Regions from separate parts of the Enterobacter sp. CP102 genome, predicted to be linked through region 1. Evidence: predicted binding sites of a transcription regulator. Region 1 holds the regulator's gene; the other holds the start of a gene.
What was found. The regulator LexA, encoded in region 1, represses DNA repair genes until DNA is damaged. The targets are predictions, from matches to a motif close to TNCTGTATGTACATACAGNA.
Positions count from the first base shown of each region.

Region 2: N1249_RS07325 (DNA translocase FtsK 4TM domain-containing protein) is a predicted target of LexA. The motif match lies at 2,702-2,721, and genes of this name have one in related genera.

Region 1 covers NZ_CP104014.1:278,893-286,719, forward strand. Annotated here, with positions in the region: gene ubiC (chorismate lyase) at 1-331, shown strand, start outside; gene ubiA (4-hydroxybenzoate octaprenyltransferase) at 344-1,213, shown strand; gene plsB (glycerol-3-phosphate 1-O-acyltransferase PlsB) at 1,306-3,726, opposite strand; gene N1249_RS01315 (diacylglycerol kinase) at 3,880-4,248, shown strand; gene lexA (transcriptional repressor LexA) at 4,357-4,965, shown strand; gene dinF (MATE family efflux transporter DinF) at 5,029-6,366, shown strand; gene N1249_RS01330 (CsbD family protein) at 6,487-6,696, shown strand; gene zur (zinc uptake transcriptional repressor Zur) at 6,766-7,278, opposite strand; gene N1249_RS01340 (cupin domain-containing protein) at 7,395-7,827, shown strand, end outside.
Region 2 covers NZ_CP104014.1:1,562,950-1,570,776, forward strand. Annotated here, with positions in the region: gene cydD (heme ABC transporter permease/ATP-binding protein CydD) at 1-541, opposite strand, end outside; gene trxB (thioredoxin-disulfide reductase) at 656-1,624, opposite strand; gene lrp (leucine-responsive transcriptional regulator Lrp) at 2,169-2,663, shown strand; gene N1249_RS07325 (DNA translocase FtsK 4TM domain-containing protein) at 2,799-6,500, shown strand; gene lolA (outer membrane lipoprotein chaperone LolA) at 6,629-7,243, shown strand; gene rarA (replication-associated recombination protein RarA) at 7,253-7,827, shown strand, end outside.

The sequences.
Region 1 (7,827 bases):
CACCCCTGAGGCGATTGCCAGTGAATTGCCGCTGCTGCCAAAAGAAGAACGCTACTGGCTACGTGAGATTTTACTCTGTGCTGATGGCGAGCCGTGGCTTGCCGGGCGGACAGTTGTGCCAGAATCCACCTTGTCCGGGCCGGAATTAGCACTGCAACAACTGGGGAAAACGCCGCTGGGGCGGTATCTTTTCACCTCCTCCGAACTTACCCGTGATTTTATTGAGATTGGTCGCGATGCCGAACTGTGGGGGCGCCGTTCCCGCCTTCGCCTGAGCGGTAAACCGTTAATGCTGACGGAGCTTTTTTTACCGGCATCGCCGTTGTACTGAGAGGAAGAAAAAATGGAGTGGAGTCTGAAGCAGAACAAGCTGCTGGCCTATCACCGCTTAATGCGTACTGATAAACCCATCGGTGCGTTACTGCTGCTGTGGCCGACCCTGTGGGCGCTGTGGGTCGCAACCCCGGGGTTGCCGCCGCTGTGGATCCTGGCGGTGTTTGTTGCGGGCGTCTGGCTGATGCGTGCGGCAGGCTGCGTCGTAAACGACTATGCCGACCGTAAATTCGACGGCCATGTGAAACGCACCGCTAACCGCCCTCTGCCAAGCGGACAGGTCACGGAAAAAGAAGCGCGCACGCTGTTTATCGTGCTGGTGGTGCTCTCCTTCTTGCTGGTGTTAACCCTCAACACCATGACCATCCTGCTTTCTGTCGCGGCACTGGCGCTGGCCTGGGTGTATCCATTTATGAAGCGCTATACCCATCTGCCGCAGGTGGTGCTGGGTGCGGCGTTTGGCTGGTCGATTCCGATGGCATTTGCGGCAGTCAGCGAATCGGTGCCGCTCAGCTGCTGGCTGATGTTCCTCGCCAATATCCTGTGGGCTGTGGCGTACGATACGCAATACGCGATGGTCGACCGTGACGATGACCTGAAAATTGGTATCAAATCAACGGCGATCCTGTTTGGCCGTCAGGACAAACTGATTATCGGGATTTTGCAGGTTGCAGTGCTGGCGCTGATGGTGGCGATTGGTCGCCTGAACGCCCTGAACTGGGAGTTTTACTGGTCAGTGCTGGTTGCCGGGATGCTGTTTGTGTATCAGCAAAAGCTGATTGCGAAGCGCGAGCGTGAAGCCTGCTTTAAAGCATTCCTGAATAATAACTACGTGGGCCTGGTGCTGTTTTTGGGGCTGGCGATGAGTTATTTTGCCTGAAAAAAGCCCGGTGGCGCTAGCGCTTACCGGGCCTGAGTATCGTCCAGAATCGTAAGCCGGGTAAGGCGAAGTCGCCACCCGGCTTTTTCACATCATTCGTCCTGCGTCGCGCTCTCAATCGTTAAACGCACATCAGACGTAATCAGTTCAGCCAGCATCTGGTAAACCTTCAGCGTCTCTTCCGGCTCAGCATCGCCGGTATCACTGATAAACCCTTCATCACGCAGCGTCAGCACTAAAGAGCTGAATACCGCCTTGTCGAAGAACTCCGGCGCGTTAATGCCGTGCAGTACCGACAGGCGCTGTGCCAGCGTGCGGCTCTCTTTCTCAAGCGTGCCGCGGTTGATGGATGGGTTAGCGCTCAACAACCAGAACGTAATGGCATAGCGTTGCAGGGTTTCACGCGCGCCAGCCGCCAGCAGTTGCAGGGTGCGGGAGCGAGACGGGTTGATATGCAACTCGTCGTTATTAACGGTGATAAGCCCCTGACGACGCAGCTCTTCGGTCAGTTTATCCAGCTCTGCCGCCAGCTCGGTTTTACTCCAGCGCAGGAATAGCTCGGCTTTCAGCATCGGGTACAGCGCGTCGACATGGCGCAGCAGTTCCTGACGAGAAATGCGACGGTGCTGGGTAATAATGGCGGCCATCAGCGAAGGCAGCATCAGCATATGCGCGATGTTGTTACGATAGTAAGTCATCAGCACCGCCTGCTCGCGCGGCAGAATGATGATGTCGCCAATCGTATCTTTCTCAACTTCGAACTTATTCATCTGCAAGGCATGATCGATAAGCTCGCTGGCGGTAGCGGCTGGCGCCGTCGAATCCACTGAGTACGGAACATTACGCATAATGTCCAGATAGCAATCGAGCTGCTCGGTAAGCTGTTCACGGGTCAGTGAACGCTGACGCGATGCCAGCAGCGCGGTACAGCACAGGTTCATGGCGTTGGCCGCGCCTGCGTTGTTAATACGCACCATCAGCTCGGCGGCAATGCCGTTCACCGTTGGCGTCAGCCAGGCAGGGCGTATTGCTTCGATGGGGTCGATAGACTCGCGCCATTCCGGAACGTGGTGGTTAAGGTAGTTCATCAGCGGCATCGGCTCGCCGAAGTTTACATAGCCCTGACCCAGATTACGCAGCTTGCTCAGACCACGCAGCATCTGCGGCAGGCTCTCTTTCTCTTTGGTCGCACCGCGCAGCTCTTTGGCGTACGTACCCACTTCCATCACGTGCTCGTAACCGATGTAAATCGGCACCAGCGTAATGGGGCGAGTACCACCGCGCAGCATGGCCTGGATAGTCATCGACAGCGTGCCGGTTTTCGGATCAAGCAGACGGCCTGTACGGGAACGCCCGCCTTCCACGAAGTACTCAACGGAATAACCACGGCTGAACAGCTCGCCCAGATATTCGCGGAATACGGTGGAATAGAGCTTGTTGCCCTTGAAGGTACGACGAATAAAGAAGGCACCCAGGCGGCGGAAGATCGGCCCTGCTGGCCAGAAGTTCAGGTTAATACCGGCTGCAATGTGCGGTGGCACCAGGCCCTGATGGTAAAGCACATAGGAAAGCAGCAGGTAGTCCATATGGCTGCGGTGGCAGGGCACATAGACAATTTCGTGGCCATCATGCGCCAGCTGACGCACGCGCTCGGCGTTGTGGACGTTGATCCCCTGATAGAGACGGTTCCACGTGAAGCTCAGGATACGATCGGACAGGCGAATCATCTCGTAGGAGAAGTTCGCGGCGATCTCTTCCATCAGCGCGATGGCATTTTGCTGCGCTTTCTCGTGCGAAATTTTCTTGCTGCGCGCTTCGTCTTCCACGGCACGGGCAATAGCTTTAGACGCCAGCAGCTTATTGAACAGGTCCTGACGCGCCGGGAGGCGCGGCCCCACAGCTGCAAGACGCTGGCGCGCAAAGTGCATACGTGCCACGCGAGCCAGTTTTTGCGCGATGATTTTATCCGTACCGTGTTCGTCTGCCATGCGGCGCAGCGACACAGAAGGCGAGAAACGCACGAAGCTGTCGCGGCCAAGCCAGGACACCGCGAAGAATTTCTGGATGCCGTTGAGCATCCGCAGCGGTGGGTTTTCTTCCCCTTTTTCGCGGCCAGGGCGACGACCAAACATCACCGATACCGGCACCATCTGCACATCCAAATCTGGATTGCTGCGGTGCAAATCGAGGTAGTCGTGGAACAGCTTGATGGACTCTTCTTTTGGCGTGTAATAGGTAAACACGCGCGGCCCACCGTGGATGAACACGTAGCGCGGCAACAGCGTACCGTCGATTTCCAGCGGTTCAAGCGGATCGGGTAAATCATGCGCCAGACACTGGGCGCGGAGCGTGAGCAAGTCTGCCTTCGAGTTGTAAGGCAAAACATACATAATAGGGCGAGAGGTATCGAGCCCTAATTCCAGCGCGGGTTCAGCTGGGATAGACTTGCTTTTTACCAGAACGGTTAATGGTAAATTAAGTAATTTGTAGTAAATTCGTGGCCAGCCGGACATAAACGATGTAAAGCCTCTGGTTAATAATGCAATTGCGGCGCAAGGATAACAGAAAGCGCGCAAAATTTCTGTTGTTACCCGTCATACTTCGGGCGGCAGTAAACGCACTGTGTCTATAGTTACTGACGCTATTTCTAATAAAAGGTTCTTTTAATGGCCAATAATACCACTGGGTTAACCCGAATCATCAAAGCTGCCGGCTATTCATGGAAAGGTTTCCGTGCCGCGTGGATCAATGAAGCTGCTTTTCGTCAGGAAGGCGTTGCCGCTATCGTGGCGGTAATCATTGCCTGTTTTCTTGATGTCGATGCCATAACGCGCGTTCTTCTTATTGGTTCTGTGCTTTTGGTGATGATAGTGGAAATTCTCAATAGCGCTATTGAGGCCGTTGTTGATCGTATTGGCTCTGATTTCCATGAGCTCTCGGGTCGTGCAAAAGATATGGGCTCTGCCGCCGTGTTGCTGGCGATTATCACTGCGGTGATCACCTGGGTCACGCTGCTTTGGTCGCATTTCCGATGAGCCTCGAGGAATAATTAAGTCCCTGGTTTTTTGTGCAGTTTTTGGTTCCAAAATCGCCTTTAACTGTATATACTCACAGCATAACTGTATATACACCCAGGGGGCGGAATGAAAGCGTTAACGACCAGGCAGCAAGAGGTGTTTGATCTCATCCGGGATCATATCGGCCAGACGGGAATGCCACCTACGCGTGCGGAAATCGCGCAGCGTCTGGGCTTCCGTTCTCCAAATGCTGCTGAGGAACACCTTAAAGCGCTGGCGCGTAAAGGCGTGATTGAGATTGTTTCTGGTGCTTCACGCGGCATCCGTCTGCTGGTAGAAGAAGAGACGGGCATTCCGCTGGTTGGCCGCGTCGCGGCAGGTGAACCTTTGCTGGCACAACAGCATATTGAAGGTCACTATCAGGTCGATCCTGGCATGTTCAAACCGAGCGCGGATTTTCTGCTGCGCGTCAGCGGTATGTCCATGAAAGACATCGGTATTCTCGATGGTGATCTGCTGGCGGTTCATAAGACACAAGATGTGCGCAACGGCCAGGTAGTGGTAGCGCGTATTGATGATGAAGTCACCGTTAAGCGCCTGAAAAAACAGGGCAACACTGTGCAGCTGCTGCCGGAAAACAGCGAATTCACCCCCATCGTGGTGGATCTTCGCGAACAAAGCTTCTCCATTGAAGGTCTGGCGGTTGGCGTCATCCGCAACGGAGAATGGCTGTAATCTCTTCCTGACAGGCTACGGAACCTCCGTAGCCTGATTCATTTCTCACTCCCGGTATTTTTCATGTCACTGCTGACTGCTTCTGATAAGGCATTGTGGCGTCTTGCACTGCCGATGATTATTTCCAATATCACTGTTCCTCTTTTGGGGCTGGTCGATACGGCGGTTATTGGACATCTGGATTCACCGGTCTATCTGGGCGGCGTGGCGATTGGCGCAACGGCAACCAGCTTCCTCTTTATGCTACTGCTTTTTTTACGCATGAGCACCACCGGGCTGACGGCACAGGCGTTTGGCGCAAAAGATCCCCTACGTCTGGCACGTGCGCTGGTACAGCCGTTAATTCTGGCTCTGGGTGCGGGCGTGCTTATCGTTGTGCTGCGTACGCCACTCATTGAGCTGGCATTGCATATAGTCGGTGGCAGCGAAGCGGTGCTGGAGCAGGCACGGCGCTTCCTCGATATTCGCTGGCTAAGCGCCCCGGCATCGCTGGCAAATCTGGTTCTGCTGGGCTGGTTGTTGGGCGTCCAGTATGCCCGCGCCCCCGTTATCCTGCTGGTTGTCGGGAACGTCCTGAACATAGTGCTCGATCTCTGGCTGGTCATGGGGTTGCACATGAATGTTCAGGGCGCGGCGCTGGCAACGGCTATTGCCGAATATGGCACGCTGATTATCGGGCTGTGGATGGTCTGGCGTGTGCTGGTGATGCGGGGCATAACACCTGCGCTGCTGAAGGCCGCCTGGCGCGGCAATATCCGCAAGCTGCTGGCGCTTAACCGGGATATCATGCTGCGCTCGCTGTTACTGCAACTGTGCTTTGGTGCGCTGACCGTCTTTGGTGCGCGGCTTGGCCAGGAAATCGTTGCCGTCAACGCGGTGCTGATGACGCTGCTAACCTTTACCGCTTACGCCCTCGACGGCTTTGCCTATGCGGTAGAAGCCCATTCCGGGCAAGCGTATGGCGCGCGTGAAAGCGGGCAATTGCAGGATGTCTGGCGCGCCGCATGTCGGCAGGCTGGGCTGGTGGCGCTGGCATTTGCGCTCATCTACGCCTGCTTTGGTGAGCATATTGTTGCGCTGCTCACGTCATTACCTGCACTGCGTGAGCTGGCAAGCCACTACATCATCTGGCAGGTGATCTTACCGGTTGTGGGCGTCTGGTGTTATTTACTCGATGGGATGTTTATTGGCGCAACGCGTGGCGCGGAAATGCGTAACAGTATGGCGGTCGCGGCGGCTGGGTTTGGTTTAACCCTGCTCACGGTACCGTATCTGGGGAATCATGGGTTATGGCTGGCCCTTGCAGTCTTTCTTCTTTTGCGTGGCCTCTCGCTGGCGTTTATCTGGCATCGGCACTGGAGAAAAAATACCTGGTTTTCATCCCGTCACGATCTTTCATGATGGTAAAAGATTCTGAATAATTCCATGAGTGCCAGATGCTCAACTAAAATTATTATCACGTCCAGCATGAAATGAAGGTTTCGGGCGGCCCTTTCACTCTTTAACGATGAGGACCTGATGATGAATAAAGACGAAATCAGCGGCAACTGGAAACAGTTCAAAGGTAAAGCGAAAGAGCAATCGGGTAAGCTGACCGATGACGATATGACGGTCATCGAAGGTAAGCGCGATCAGCTTGTCGGTAAAATTCAGGAACGCTATGGCTACGCCAAAGATCAGGCGGAGAAAGAAGTCGGCGACTGGGAAAAGCGTAACGACTATCGCTGGTAGACCGGTATTACCCGCAAGTACAAGGATGTACACCCTGAGGGCGGCCCTGAGCCGCCTTATCTTTTGTCGTTAGCGCGGTTTTTTCTTTACCAGGATGGAGTGGTCATGCTGGCAGGCATCCTGATGGCTGCATGATTCGACCTCCACGCACGCAGAGCATAATCCGTGTGCTTCAATCACATTATGGCGCAGGGCGAAGCCCATTTTGGCTGCCAGCGTATGCATAATGTCTTCAACACCTTCCGCACACTCTTCTTTCACCACGCCACAGCGGTCGCAGATAAACATGGCCGAGGTGTGGGTCGGCTGATCAAACAAATGGCACAGCACATAGCTGTTTGTTGATTCGACCTTGTGCACAAAGCCCTGCTCCAGCAGGAAATCCAGCGCGCGATAGACGGTAGGCGGCTTGGCCTGCGGCTCGCTTTCGCGCAGCAGGTCGAGTAAATCATACGCACTGATGGCGCCCTGTTGCAGGCTCATCAGACGCAATACCTCAAGGCGCTGTGGGGTCAGGCGCACATTGCGTTGCGCACAGAGCTTCTCAGCTTGCGCCAGCAGCTCTTTTGTGGACTTATCCATTTAGCACCTCGGCTGTCTATGGGATGGAAAACCCTCACTTTATCATGTTCTGTTAAAAACACCGAGAGCCGCCAGGTGTGCTATACCTGACGCATCGCAATCCGGGGAAACACGTAATGAAAAGACCTGACTGTATTCGACACTGGCGCGATGTCGAAGGCGCTGATGATTCCACTTATCCCGACAGCACTGAGCGTTTTTCCATTGGCGCGCCGCTGGCCCGTAAACTTGGCCTGGGGCGGATTGGTATCCATCACGAGCGCCTGCCTCCCGGGCGGCGTACGTCGTATCCCCATGCGGAAAGCGACGAAGAGGAGTTTATCTATGTGCTGGAAGGCTACCCGGAGGTCTGGATAAATGGCTATCTGTGGAAGCTGGAGCCGGGTGATAGCGTGGGGTTTCCGGCCGGAACCGGGGTGTGCCATACCTTTATCAACAATACGGATGAAGAGGTCCGGCTGCTGGTCGTTGGCGAGGCCAACAAAAAGCACAACCGCATCTATTATCCGCTGAATCCGGTTTATGCCGCCACGCGGGAAGACCGGTGGG
Region 2 (7,827 bases), 1.3 Mb from region 1:
CCATAAACAGCGGAATCAGCGGAGCGGTACAGAGCAGAATAAGGGCGGCTACCCAGTTAGATGGGAAAATGGTGGCCACAATCAGCAGCGGCACGCATACGGCCAGCGCCATCTGTGGAATATAGCGCGCGTAATAGTCGTGCATATCGTCAATCTGCTCAAGGATAAGCGTCGCCCAGCTTCCGGCAGGCTTGCCCTGTATCCAGGCGGGACCCGCTTGCTGGAGCCTGTCGAGTACCTTGCGGCGAATTTCGAAGCGTATATGCTGTCCGGCATGGAACCCGACACGTTCACGCAACCAGACCACCCAGGTGCGCAGAACAAAGATCAGGACTAATACGATAAAGGGCATCAGAAGCGCTTCGCGCGGGATGTTCTCCATGATCATATGATTGAGAATGCGGGCCAGCAGCCATGCCTGGGCAACAATCAACAGACCGCTGATAAGTCCCAGCAGACGGGAAATATTCAGCCAGCGGCGGGAAATAACGCTTTGCTTTTTAAGCCAGCGAGTTAACTCTTGTTGACGGGTTTTTTCCATTGCGTACTTTGCAGGTGACGTTATTAGAAATTGGGCACGGCAATGTTACAACGGAGAGACAATAAAGGCGACTTATCGCCGCCTTTATTTACGTTTGTTACTGACTTGTAAAGATTATTTACCTGTTTCAGCCAGCCCATCAAGGTAACGTTCAGCGTCCAGCGCGGCCATACAGCCGGTGCCGGCAGAGGTGATCGCCTGACGGTAAATATGGTCCATCACGTCACCCGCAGCGAAGACTCCCGGGATACTGGTCTGGGTCGCGTTGCCGTGAATACCGGACTGCACTTTAATGTAGCCGTTTTCCAGCTCAAGCTGACCGTCAAAGATAGCGGTATTCGGGCTATGGCCGATAGCCACAAACAGACCTGCCACTTCCAGTGATTCCTCGTGGTCGGTGTTCTGCGTATCGCGGATGCGCAGGCCAGCAACGCCCATCTGATCGCCTGTCACTTCTTCCAGAGTACGGTTGGTGTGCAGCACGATATTGCCGCTCGCCACTTTATCCATCAGACGTTTGATCAGGATCTTCTCTGCGCGGAAGGTGTCGCGGCGATGGATCAGATGCACTTCAGAGGCGATGTTCGCCAGATACAGCGCTTCTTCTACTGCGGTGTTACCGCCACCGATAACCGCGACTTTCTGGTTACGGTAGAAGAAACCGTCACAGGTTGCACAGGCAGAAACGCCACGGCCTTTGAACGCTTCTTCAGACGGCAGTCCGAGGTAACGCGCAGAAGCACCCGTCGCGATAATCAGCGCATCACAGGTGTACTCACCGCTGTCGCCTGTCAGGCGGAAAGGTCGGTTTTGCAGGTCGACCTTGTTGATGTGATCGAACAGAATTTCGGTTTCGAATTTGGTCGCATGTTCGTGCATACGCTCCATCAGCAGCGGCCCGGTCAGGTCGTTCGGGTCGCCTGGCCAGTTTTCTACTTCAGTCGTGGTGGTCAACTGACCGCCTTTTTCCATACCGGTAATCAAAACCGGTTGCAGGTTAGCGCGTGCAGCATAGACCGCCGCGGTATATCCCGCAGGTCCAGAACCAAGAATTAGCAGCTTACTGTGTTTGGCCGTGCCCATGAGATCCCCATTGTTGTTGGCAGACATTTGGCAGGATTGTAGGGAATTTGTTGCCGTAAAAAAAGAGCACAGCAATTTTGATATCGATATGTGCAATAGACACTGGCGATGGATTGAGCGCTATAACATAACGCTTTCTACTGAAAACCGGTCGATTATAAGGCAATAAAATGAGGATTAATGGCCAGTCGTTATGAATATCCGGCATGTTGTACTAAAAATCGATGTTTTGCTTTGACAATCCCCTGCGCTTTTGCGAAAACATTGAAGGAAGAAAAAAACCGCGTTAACAGTGTGTCGCATAGACATGCACGTAAATGCCATTTTTACCGGGTCAGTGAAATCTACGCATGGTGTGGACAGACGCCATACGTGATGTCGGTGGCGGCCATTTCAGGCACCGGTCTTCTTACCGTAGAACCCGAATCCGCATCGCGCATATTACATAATCAGGCGATGTGATGAATAACGGGTACAGGCTCTGAACAGTGATGTGCACAGGGTCCAGGCAGGAGTAGGGAAGGAATACAGAGAGACAATAATAATGGTAGATAGCAAGAAGCGCCCTGGCAAAGATCTCGACCGTATCGATCGTAACATTCTTAATGAATTGCAAAAGGATGGGCGTATTTCCAACGTCGAGCTTTCAAAACGTGTGGGACTTTCCCCGACGCCGTGCCTTGAGCGTGTGCGCCGACTGGAAAGACAGGGTTTTATTCAGGGCTATACGGCTCTGCTGAACCCGCATTATCTGGATGCCTCACTTCTGGTATTTGTTGAGATTACTCTGAATCGTGGTGCGCCGGATGTGTTTGAGCAATTTAACGCCGCTGTACAAAAACTTGAAGAAATTCAAGAGTGTCATCTGGTTTCCGGTGATTTCGACTACCTGTTGAAAACCCGTGTGCCTGATATGTCCGCCTACCGTAAGCTGCTGGGTGAAACCCTGCTGCGTCTGCCAGGCGTGAACGACACCCGTACTTATGTGGTGATGGAAGAGGTCAAACAGAGCAATCGTCTGGTTATTAAGACGCGCTAACACGGAACAGGTGCAAAATCAGCGTAGTTTGATTACACTCCTGTTAATCCATACAGCAACAGTGCCGGGGATACCCGGCGCTGTTGTCCGTTTTAGCAAACAGGCAGGACATGCCTGATACCTGGAGAGCCTTTCTTGAGCCAGGAATATACTGAAGACAAAGAAGTCACACTATCGAAGCTAAGCAGCGGACGTCGACTCCTTGAGGCGTTGCTGATTGTTATTGCCCTTTTTGCCGTCTGGCTGATGGCAGCCTTACTCAGTTTTAATCCCTCAGATCCGAGCTGGTCGCAAACCGCATGGCATGAGCCTATCCATAATTTAGGTGGCACGCCCGGCGCCTGGCTTGCGGACACCCTGTTTTTCATCTTCGGTGTCATGGCCTATACCATCCCGGTGATCATCATCGGTGGCTGCTGGTTTGCCTGGCGTCATCGTCAGAATGATGAATACATCGATTATTTCGCGGTTTCGCTGCGCCTGATTGGCGCCCTGGCGCTGATCCTGACCTCCTGCGGGTTGGCGGCAATTAACGCCGACGATATCTGGTATTTCGCGTCCGGTGGGGTGATTGGCAGCCTGCTGAGCACCGCGCTGCAACCGATGCTGCACAGCAGCGGCGGCACCATTACGCTGCTCTGTATCTGGGCAGCGGGACTAACGCTGTTTACCGGCTGGTCATGGGTGAGCATTGCCGAAAAACTCGGCAGTCTGATCCTGAATATTCTGACGTTTGCCAGCAACCGTACCCGTCGTGATGATACCTGGGTAGATGAAGACGAATATGAAGATGAGGACGAAGAAGATACCGCTTCAGCTCCGCATCGAGAATCTCGCCGCGCGCGTATTCTGCGTGGCGCACTGGCGCGCCGTAAACGCGTGGCCGAAAAATTTGCTAATCCGTTAGGACGTAAAACCGATGCCGCGCTCTTCTCCGGCAAACGCATGGATGATGACGAACAGGTTGAATACCGTGCTGCGGGGACTCCTGTTGACCCTGATGATGTGCTCTTCTCTGGCAGTCGTGCCATGCCGGGTGATTACGACGAATATGACCCGTTATTAAATGGTCATTCGGTTACCGAACCTGTCGCAGCTGCTGCTGCGGCAACCACAGCCGCTCAGGCTTATGCTGCGCCTGTTGAGGCAGTCATGCCTTCCGCGCCGGTGTATGAGCCAGAGCCTGTTGTCCAGCAACCTGCGGTTGAGTGGCAAGAAGCGCCAGTCATTCCTGCGCATCAGCCGGTTATTGCCCCTGAACCGCAAAGCTATGCGCCAGCACAGCCGCAGGAACAGGAACAGTGGCAGCAGCCGTACCAGCCAGAACCGCAATACGCGCCGCAGCCATACGCAGAGTATGAAGCGCCGGTGTCTCAGCCTTATCAGGAATATGCGCCAGTTGAGCCTGCTCAGCCGTACGTTGAGCCGCAAGCTGAACCACAGGTTGAAGTGGAAGAGGTCAAACCGACTCGCCCACCAATGTACTATTTTGAAGAAGTTGAAGAACGCCGCGCGCGTGAGCGCGAACAGCTGGCCGCCTGGTATCAGCCCGTACCGGAACCGGTACAAGAACCCGCCACCAGGGCTCCTTCCGTTTCGGTACCGCCAGTCGATCCTACACCGGTTGTGGCGCCGGTTGCGGAAAGCGTGAAGCACGCGACCGCGGCAGCAGCAGTGGCTGCGCCTGTCTTTAGCCTGGCATCCGGTGGCGCGCCGCGTCCACAGGTGAAAGAGGGTATTGGCCCGCAGCTTCCTCGTCCTAATCGCGTGCGTGTTCCTACCCGCCGTGAGCTGGCGTCCTATGGCATCAAATTACCTTCTCAGCGTATGGCTGAGGAGAAAGCGCGTGAATCTGAGTACGAAGATGACGCCGATGAGATGCAGCAGGATGAGCTGGCACGTCAGTTTGCTGCACAACAGCAGCAGCGTTATGGCGAAGAGTATCAACACGAAGCCCGGCCGACTCATGTTCATGAAGACGATGAAGACGACGCGGCCGAAGCTGAGTTAGCGCGCCAGTTTGCTGCCACTCAGCAGCAACGCTATTCCGGTGAGCAGCCTGCGGGAGCAAATCCGTTCTCGTTATCTGATTTCGAATTCTCGCCAATGAAAGATTTGGTTGATGATGGCCCGAGCGAACCGTTATTCACCCCAGGCGTGATGCCTGAAACGCAAACTGCGTACCAGCAGCCTGCACCTGCGCCGCATGTGCAGCAGCCAGCGCCACAGGCTTATGCGCAGCCGCAACAGCCTCAGCACGCGCCGCAGTTCCAGCAGCCACCGGCACAGCCGAAGGAAAGCCTGATTCACCCGCTTCTGATGCGTAACGGGGACAGCCGTCCGCTGCAACGCCCAAGCACGCCGCTGCCGTCGCTGGATCTGTTAACGCCGCCTCCGTCAGAAGTTGAACCGGTAGATACCTTTGCGTTGGAACAGATGGCGCGTCTTGTGGAAGCGCGTCTGGCTGATTTCCGCATTAAAGCGGACGTAGTGAACTATTCCCCTGGTCCGGTTATCACCCGTTTCGAACTGAATCTGGCACCTGGAGTTAAAGCCGCGCGAATTTCTAACCTCTCCCGTGACCTGGCGCGCTCGTTGTCGACCGTTGCGGTGCGTGTGGTGGAAGTTATCCCGGGCAAACCTTATGTCGGCCTGGAGCTGCCAAATAAGAAACGCCAGACCGTTTATCTGCGTGAAGTGCTGGATAACGCCAAATTCCGTGAGAATCCATCGCCGTTGAGCGTGGTGTTGGGCAAAGATATCGCAGGCGAGCCTGTGGTAGCCGACCTCGCGAAAATGCCGCACCTGCTGGTGGCGGGTACGACGGGCTCGGGTAAGTCAGTCGGTGTGAACGCCATGATCCTGAGTATGCTCTACAAAGCGCAGCCGGAAGATGTGCGTTTCATCATGATCGACCCGAAAATGCTGGAACTCTCTGTTTATGAAGGTATCCCGCATCTGCTGACGGAAGTGGTCACCGACATGAAGGACGCTGCTAACGCCCTGCGCTGGAGCGTTAATGAGATGGAGCGTCGCTATAAGTTAATGTCGGCTCTCGGCGTACGTAACCTGGCCGGTTATAACGAGAAGATCGCTGAAGCAGTACGTATGGGGCGCCCGATTCCGGATCCTTACTGGAAGCCGGGTGACAGCATGGATGCCCAGCATCCGGTGCTGGAAAAACTGCCTTATATCGTCGTGCTGGTAGACGAATTCGCTGACCTGATGATGACTGTCGGTAAGAAAGTCGAAGAGTTGATTGCCCGTCTGGCGCAGAAAGCGCGTGCTGCCGGTATTCACCTTGTACTGGCGACGCAGCGTCCATCCGTGGACGTCATCACGGGTCTGATTAAAGCGAACATCCCAACGCGTATCGCGTTTACCGTTTCGAGTAAAATTGACTCGCGTACCATCCTCGACCAGGGCGGCGCAGAGTCGCTGTTGGGTATGGGTGATATGCTTTACTCCGGCCCGAACTCCACCTCGCCAGTGCGTGTCCACGGTGCATTCGTCCGCGATGAGGAAGTTCACGCGGTGGTGCAGGACTGGAAAGCGCGTGGTCGTCCGCAGTACGTGGATGGCATTACCTCTGACACTGAAAGTGAAGGCGGTGGCGGTGGCTTTGACGGTGGTGAAGAGCTGGATCCGTTATTCGATCAGGCGGTTAACTTCGTGACTGAAAAACGTAAAGCATCTATTTCCGGGGTGCAGCGTCAGTTCCGTATCGGCTACAACCGCGCGGCCCGCATCATCGAGCAGATGGAAGCGCAGGGCATCGTGAGCGAGCAGGGGCATAATGGTAACCGTGAGGTGCTGGCTCCGCCGCCGTTTGATTGACCCTTCAGCGATTGCAAAGAAGGGTAAATCAGCCAAAATTAAGCATTTTCTTCTGTCGCCTGCCTGCGGGCAGGTTCACAATAGACGACAGAACCCCATATCGGGATGACGTATTTTAAGGAATAACAATGAAAAAATTCGCAATCGCCTGTGCATTACTGACCAGTTTTGTTGCCAGCAGCGTCTGGGCTGATGCAGCCAGCGACCTTAAAAGCCGACTGGATAAAGTAAGTAGCTTCCACGCCAGCTTCACCCAAAAAGTGACTGACGGCAGCGGTAACGCGGTGCAGGAAGGTCAGGGGGACTTGTGGGTAAAACGCCCGAATCTGTTTAACTGGCACATGACACAGCCGGATGAAAGTATTCTGGTGTCAGATGGTAAAACCTTGTGGTTCTTCAACCCGTTTGTTGAGCAGGCAACTGCCACCTGGCTGAAAGATGCCACCAGTAATACCCCGTTTATGCTGATTGCCCGTAACCAGTCCAGCGACTGGCAGCAGTACAACATCAAACAAAATGGTGATGAGTTTGTTCTGACGCCGAAAGGCAGCAACGGTAACCTGAAACAGTTCACCATTAACGTGAGCACCAACGGAACCATTAATCAGTTTGGTGCGGTTGAGCAGGACGATCAGCGTAGCAGTTACCAGCTCAAATCCCAGCAAAACGGCGCTGTCGATGCATCAAAATTCACCTTTACCCCGCCGCAGGGCGTAACGGTGGACGACCAACGCAATAAGTAAGAGGCGTGAGTGAGCAACCTGTCGCTCGATTTTTCAGATAATGCGTTTCAACCTCTGGCCGCTCGTATGCGGCCAGAAAATTTAGCGCAGTACATTGGTCAGCAGCATCTGCTGGCTGCGGGTAAGCCGTTGCCGCGTGCTATCGAAGCCGGGCATCTGCACTCCATGATTTTGTGGGGCCCACCGGGCACGGGAAAAACGACGCTCGCAGAAGTGATCGCCCGCTATGCGAACGCCGATGTTGAACGCATTTCCGCAGTGACCTCCGGTGTGAAGGAGATCCGCGAAGCTATCGAGCGAGCAAGGCAGAACCGCAATGCCGGACGCCGTACTATCCTCTTCGTCGATGAAGTCCACCGTTTCAATAAGAGCCAGCAGGATGCATTCCTGCCGCACATTGAAGATGGCACCATTTTCTTTATTGGCGCGACGACCGAAAATCCCTCCTTTGAACTGAACTCGGCACTGCTTTCCCGTGCACGTGTTTATCTGCTCAAATCGCTGACAACCGACGATATCGAAAAGGTTCTCACTCAGGCGATGGAAGACAAGGCCCGGGGTTATGGCGGGCAGGATATCGTTCT